One region of the Bhargavaea ullalensis genome, then DNA from elsewhere that is predicted to be linked to it. Evidence: riboswitches for the same ligand, from Rfam matches in the RefSeq annotation. Region 1 holds a riboswitch; each other region holds the start of a gene.
What was found. A riboswitch is a leader RNA that binds a small molecule or an ion and turns the genes downstream of it on or off. The one in region 1 is predicted to bind S-adenosylmethionine.

Region 1 (2,259 bases):
CCTGGAATTTCCGGGTTCCTTCCGGCTGTTGATACAGTTCAATGCCGTCCAGCCCCGCCAGAAAGTCAAGGTGCCACCAGCTGCGGCGGAATTCCCCGTCTGTGACTCCCTGAATGCCGTTTTCTTTTTGGGCCTTTACGAGACGCCGGATTTCCTCGTCTTCGATGCGGGTCAGTTCCTCGCGGGAAAGGTCTCCGTCCCCGAACCGGAGCCGTGCTTCTTTCAGCCGGGCGGGACGGAGGAAACTGCCGACGTGATCTGCTTTGAACGGTGCGCGGACGCGCGGTGTGGTTTCTGTGCGGATGGTCATTGATATTCCTTCTTTCTAATTTTATGGAGTGGTTATAAATGGAGTGTTCAAGCCTGCCCTGCCGAGCCTGCCGCCAGGGAGGAACGTGCCAGTTCGAAAGCTTGTTCTAAATCGCCGATGAGGTCCTGTGCGTCTTCGATGCCGACCGACAGCCGGAGCAGGGAATCATCGATGCCGCGTTTGGTCCGCTCTTCAAGCGGGATGTCGGCGTGGGTCTGGGTCGACGGATACGTGATGAAGCTCTCCACGCCGCCGAGGCTTTCCGCGAACGCGATCAGCTCCAGTTTCTCAAGCAGCGGGGCGACGAGCGCCGGATTGTCGACGCGGAAGGACAGCATGCCGCCCTTGCCGGGATAAAGCACGTCTGCCACAGACGGTTCGGACTGCAGCCATTGAGCGATGTCCTTCGCGTTTGCCTCATGCTGCTTCATCCGCAGCGGGAGCGTCTTCAGCCCGCGGATGACAAGCCACGAATCAAACGGAGACAGCACGGCGCCTTCCGCATTGTGCTGGGCTGAGAGACGCTCGCAAAGATCCTCGCCTTTTGCAACGACGAGCCCTGCGAGTACATCGTTGTGGCCGCCGAGGTATTTCGTCGCGCTGTGGATGATGATATGGGCCCCGAGCTCGATCGGCCGCTGGAGAATCGGCGTGTAGAATGTGTTGTCGACGATGAGGAGCAACCCGTGTTTCTTGGCGAGTTCGCCGTAAGCGGGGATGTCGATCTCCTGAAGAAGCGGGTTTGTCGGAGATTCGATGAACAGCGCTTTTGTCCCGCCGGTGATCGCCTGTTCCACTTCGGCAAGGTCGCCAAACGGCAGATAGTCGACGGGCACCCCGTACTGCCTGCGGTAATGCTCAAACAGGCGATACGTTCCGCCGTACAGGTCTTCCGGCGCGAGGATGCCGTCACCCGGCCGGAACAGGGACAAAACGAGCCCGATGGCCGCCATGCCGGAAGAACAGGCGAACGCAGCGTCGCCGCTCTCCAGCTCTGCGAACCCTTCTTCAAGAAGTGCGCGCGTCGGATTCTTCGTTCGGGAATAATCATAGCCCGTGGACCGGCCGAGCCCGGGGTGTTCATAGGCGGTCGACAAGTGGATCGGGGGATTCACTGCGCCGGTGAGCGGATCGTTCCGGTTGCCGAGCTGGGCGAGCAGCGTGGAAATGCTTTTCTTTGTCATGGTTCTTCGTTCCTTTCTCTTTTGGGAAAATGAAAACCGGACCCTCCAATGAAGAAGAAGGCCCGGCAAATGATGCGGAATCGTCTTCTCATCTTCCGGATCCTCCGTGTGGAATCCGCTGGAATTAGCACCTTCGCCGACAGGCAGGTTGCTGAGACATCGCAGGGCCAGTCCCTCCGTCTCTCTTGATAAGAATCGCTGATGAAGTTGTAAGTGGAATAGTTCGAAAAATTCGATAAACCAACCTTACCACCTTTCGGGGGCGGAAACAAGCTATTTCCTTTAGGTTTTCTCTGTAATCGTTTACAAGGCGGATACCTTGGCTTCAAGGCATATTACAGGCGGAATGGGGCAAAATCCTGTTATGATGGAGAAGAAATAAACTTAAGGAGTTTTCCATATGCCGATTAAAGTAAAAGCCATCATCGGGAGCACCAGCTCCACTTCCTATAACTTGAAAGTCGTCGAATTCATGCGCAAGCGCTACGCCGGCAAGCTGGAGATCACCCCGGTCTTCATCAATGCACTCGAGCCGTTTGCCATCGACATCGAAAACGACCCGACGCCGAACGTGCTGGACTTCAAAGCGGAGGTCGCCGATTCCGACGCCGTCTTGTTCGCCGTTCCGGAATACAACTTCTCCATTCCGGGAACGCTGAAAAATGCGATCGACTGGATGTCCCGCGGCGAACTCGTCCTGCAGGGCAAGCCGACATTCATCATCGGCGCCTCGATGGGCAACCTCGGCTCAGTCCGAGCCCAGCA
Region 2 (2,259 bases), on a different contig from region 1:
TTCGGCAGCAGGTAGTTCATGACGGAGAAGATCGATTTCTTCATCTCCCCGGCATACTCGGTCCCCCCGATGAGAACAATGCCGCGCTCGATGGAAATCATGACAAACGCCTCGGAGTTTGTACCGTCTGTTTTTGGATCTGCTTTGAACGAAGGGGCGGAAACGATCGTGAACTGCGGATTCATCTCTTTCAGCTCTTCTTCGGAAGGCCGGATGAACAGCTGGTGCACGAACAGGTTATGCCACGCGAATTCGTTCACGACCCGGATCGGCAGGCGGGAGGCCGGATCGGCGCCGGCAAAGCCGTTGAAGACGAACAGCTCCTCTTTTTTGCCGAGATGGTCAATTACCTTGTCGTAGAGACGCTCGAACACTTCCGGGCTGACGGGCTTGTTGACGCTGCCCCAGTCGATATCTTCCTGGGAGGGCAATTCTTGGACGATGAAGCGGTCCTTCGGCGAGCGGCCCGTGTAGGCACCCGTCGTCGCACGGACGGCCCCTTTGTCTGTGAGGACGGCTTCTCCGCGCTGGACCGCTTTTTCCGTCAGCGCAGCGGCCGACAGCTGTTCGCGGATCGAATCTCCTGTCAGAAGATCATTCAGTTTGTCGCTCAGTTTCGAAGAAGTCATCATCTGTACCACCCTTATCTGGTTAGTCCCGCAATCGGCGGGCTGCTTTAATGTGAAATAGTATAGCACATTTAGAATAATAGTCTATACTAATTGAAACCTCAAGCAAAAACCGGCAATCTTCATCATTTCTTCACAGAAATCACCCGCCCGGCTGGAGGGCGCTGAAAAAAGTTGGTCATGCACATTTTCGTTGCAGGTTTCCGCTTGCCGCAGGTATTTCGGGCCTGCAGCGGAAATAGCAACCGAGGCGTGTTTTTTTGTTGCTTCCCCGGTTGCCGGCTTGTTTGGACGGGGTGGGCAGGGAGAACTGTTTGACAGGATGAGAATTGTTTATTAGTATGGAAAATTGTACGGATACTCTTATCCCGAGCTGGTGGAGGGACAGGCCCTGTGAAACCCGGCAACCTGCCGTCTGAGGACGGAAAAGGTGCCAACCTGAAGCAAGGTGGAGAACCTTGGACGATAAGAGTGAAAGGTGTCAGACGATCCGGGCCTTTCCTCATTTTAGCCGATGAGCGGAAGGCCTTTTTTGATTGCAACGCCCTGCAGCCTCTTCAAAGCCCAAAACGGCTTGGAGTTCAATCCGTCAAGGAGCGGACTTGACAGGGGGAATGAGTACCGTAACATTTTCCGGCAGGCTGCCGGAGCCGAGGAGGAAATATCATTGACCAATCGTCGCCTTTTTACATCGGAATCGGTCACTGAGGGCCATCCGGACAAGATCTGCGACCAGATCTCCGATGCGATCCTGGATGCAATCCTGAAAGACGACCCAAATGCGCGCGTCGCATGCGAAACGACCGTCACGACGGGCCTTGTGCTTGTGGCGGGTGAAATCACGACTTCCACTTACGTGGACATCCCGAAAGTGGTCCGTGAAACCGTTAAGGAAATCGGCTACACGCGGGCGAAATACGGATTTGATGCCGAGACGAGTGCGGTGCTGACTTCGATCGATGAGCAGTCGCCGGACATCGCCGCCGGAGTCGACGTCGCACTGGAGTCGAGGGAAGGCCGGATGGACGATCAGGAACTGGAAGCGATCGGTGCCGGGGACCAGGGGCTCATGTTCGGCTTTGCGTGCGATGAAACACCGGAGCTCATGCCGCTCCCGATCAGCCTTGCGCACAAGCTGGCCCGGCGGCTGGCGGAAGTCCGCAAAGAAGAGGTTCTTCCTTATCTGCGTCCGGACGGCAAGACTCAGGTGACCGTGGAATACGGCGAAGACGGCCGGCCTGTCCGGGTCGACACGATCGTCATCTCGACGCAGCACCATCCTGAGATCTCCCTTGAGCAGATCCAGCGGAACATCCGCGAATATGTGATCGACGAAGTCGTTCCGGCGGAATTGATCGACGGGGAGACCAAGTTTTTCATCAATCCGACCGGTCGCTTCGTCATCGGCGGTCCTCAGGGAGATGCGGGTCTCACCGGCCGCAAAATCATCGTGGATACGTATGGCGGCTACGCACGGCACGGCGGAGGAGCATTCTCGGGCAAGGATCCGACTAAAGTCGACCGTTCTGCGGCTTATGCGGCGCGCTACGTCGCAAAGAACATCGTCGCAGCAGGGCTTGCGACAAAATGCGAAGTGCAGCTTGCCTATGCGATCGGCGTCGCACAGCCG
Region 3 (2,259 bases), on a different contig from region 1:
GATGAAATGACGCAGGGCTGATCCTGCAGGAAGGGGACGCCGACATTTTTCGGCGTTCCTTTTCATCTTATAGAGATAAAACACGACAAGCCAGTCGCCTGGAGGGATCGGCATGGTCGAAAAAGTCATTGTGGTGGAAGGCAGCTCGGACAGGAACCGGCTCGCCCCGCTTCTCGACGAACCGGTGGCCATCATCTGCACAAACGGAACGGCAAGCCCGACAAGAATCGAGGAATTGCTGGAGCCGTATGAAGGAGCGGACATCTTTGCGTTTTTTGACGCGGACCGGTCGGGGGAACATTTGAGATCTGTGCTCAGAAGGGAATACCCGGAAGCGCGTCATTTGTATACAGACCGGGTATACAGGGAAGTGGCGACAACGCCGCTGCGTGTGCTCGCGGAACAGCTGCTCTCGGCCAATATCGAAGTGAAGACGGAATTTCTGCTATAAGGGATGAATGGAATGGAAACTTGGACTCTGGAAGATTTTGAACAGGCGGCCGGCCGTTCCGCAAAAGCGGCCTACTATTTGTACACGCCTCTTTGCGGGACTTGCCAGGTCGCTTCGAAAATGATCGACGTCATGGCGGAACTGCTGCCCGGACTGCCGATCGGCAAGGCCGACCTGAACTACCATGAAGAAGTGGCGGCGAAGTACGGCGTCGAAAGCGTGCCGTGCCTGCTGATCTCACGGCAAGGCGAGCCGGTGGAGAAGATCTATGCCTTCCAATCGGTCCCTTACCTGTATGAAAAACTCGGTTGACCGGCTCCATCGCGTGTGGTATAGTTTCAAGCATCGAACCATCCGGCAAGACGGGTGAAAAAAGATGAATACGGAATACTCTTATTGAGAGCGGCGGAGGGACGTGCCCGATGAAGCCCGGCAACCGTCACGGAAACGTGAAATGGTGCCAAATCACTCAAAGCGGATGCTTTGGCAGATGAGAGGAATGGCCGTTGCGCGCGATGCGCTCCGGTCCGGCCTTTCTGCGTGTCTGCGGAAAGGTTTTTTATTTGGAATGGACGGCGATCCGCTCGTCCGTCCCCATGAGTTTAGGAGTGACCATCATGATTAATCTGCAGCAGCTGACCAAACGGTTCTCCCGTTCCGGCATCGACGTCAAGGCCGTGGACGGAGTGGATCTTGAAATCAAAGAAGGCGAAATCTACGGCATCATCGGATACAGCGGTGCCGGAAAAAGCACGCTCATCCGCATGCTCAACGGACTTGAACAGCCGACTTCCGGCACGGTGACCGTCAATGGGCTCGAGATGTCGTCCATCTCGGGGGCGGAGCTGAGGAAAGCCCGCCAGAAAGTGAGCATGATCTTCCAGCACTTCAATCTGCTTTGGTCGAGGACGGTGGAAGAGAATATAGCTCTTCCGCTCGAAATTGCCGGTGCTGATAAAGCCCGCCGCAGGGAACGGGTCGGCGAGCTGGTCCGGCTCGTCGGCCTGGAAGGCAGGGAAAAGGCGTATCCATCGGAATTGTCGGGCGGCCAGAAACAGCGGGTCGGCATCGCCCGCGCGCTTGCCAACGAGCCCCGCGTCCTGCTGTGCGACGAAGCGACGTCCGCGCTGGACCCGGAGACGACCGATTCGATCCTGGACCTCCTGACGGACATCAACCGACGGCTCGGATTGACGATCGTCCTCATCACGCATGAAATGCACGTGATCCGCAAAATCTGCCACCGGGTGGCCGTCATGGAAGCGGGCCGCGTCGTCGAGCAGGGGGACGTGCTCCAGGTGTTCAAGTCGCCGGAGCAGCCGATCACAAAGCGGTTCGTCTCCCAGGTGACGGAACCGGGAGACGCCAAGCAGGCTATCGGCCAGCTTGCCGAGTCCTATCCGGACGGAACACTCATCCGCCTCGGCTTCGTCGGGGACCGTGCCGAACAGCCGGTGCTCGCCGAGCTGATCCGCTCGTTTGACATCAGCGTGAACATCCTTCAGGGCAACATCGCCCAGACGCATGGCGGTGCGTTCGGATCGCTCGTTCTCCAGCTTTCGGGCGATGAACCGGCCGTTCGGGAGGCGATTGCCTATCTCCATGCGGAAGGCATCGAGACGGAGGTGATCACGCATGATTGATCAATGGTTCCCGAATGTCGACTGGGAGAAGATGTGGGGGGCGACGGTCGAGACGCTGTACATGACGGCCGTTTCCACTTTCTTCACTTTCCTGATCGGCCTGGCGCTCGGCATCCTGCTGTTCCTGACGGGGCCGAGGGGTGTCTGGCGCAGCCGGGCCGTCAA

Region 2: linked by a shared signal. The riboswitch ahead of metK (methionine adenosyltransferase) and the one ahead of ACFFIY_RS07765 (methionine biosynthesis PLP-dependent protein) in region 1 are both predicted to bind S-adenosylmethionine.
Region 3: linked by a shared signal. The riboswitch ahead of ACFFIY_RS04045 (methionine ABC transporter ATP-binding protein) and the one ahead of ACFFIY_RS07765 (methionine biosynthesis PLP-dependent protein) in region 1 are both predicted to bind S-adenosylmethionine.

The regions. Positions count from the first base shown of each region.
Region 1 covers NZ_JBHLWY010000031.1:4,293-6,551, reverse strand. Annotated here, with positions in the region: gene ACFFIY_RS07770 (5-methyltetrahydropteroyltriglutamate--homocysteine S-methyltransferase) at 1-310, opposite strand, end outside; gene ACFFIY_RS07765 (methionine biosynthesis PLP-dependent protein) at 358-1,494, opposite strand; SAM riboswitch class I at 1,580-1,689, opposite strand; gene ACFFIY_RS07760 (NADPH-dependent FMN reductase) at 1,895-2,259, shown strand, end outside.
Region 2 covers NZ_JBHLWY010000040.1:15,014-17,272, forward strand. Annotated here, with positions in the region: gene pckA (phosphoenolpyruvate carboxykinase (ATP)) at 1-629, opposite strand, end outside; SAM riboswitch class I at 990-1,101, shown strand; gene metK (methionine adenosyltransferase) at 1,297-2,259, shown strand, end outside.
Region 3 covers NZ_JBHLWY010000015.1:19,568-21,826, reverse strand. Annotated here, with positions in the region: gene gcvH (glycine cleavage system protein GcvH) at 1-21, shown strand, start outside; gene ACFFIY_RS04055 (toprim domain-containing protein) at 113-451, shown strand; gene ACFFIY_RS04050 (thioredoxin family protein) at 464-763, shown strand; SAM riboswitch class I at 842-948, shown strand; gene ACFFIY_RS04045 (methionine ABC transporter ATP-binding protein) at 1,069-2,094, shown strand; gene ACFFIY_RS04040 (methionine ABC transporter permease) at 2,087-2,259, shown strand, end outside.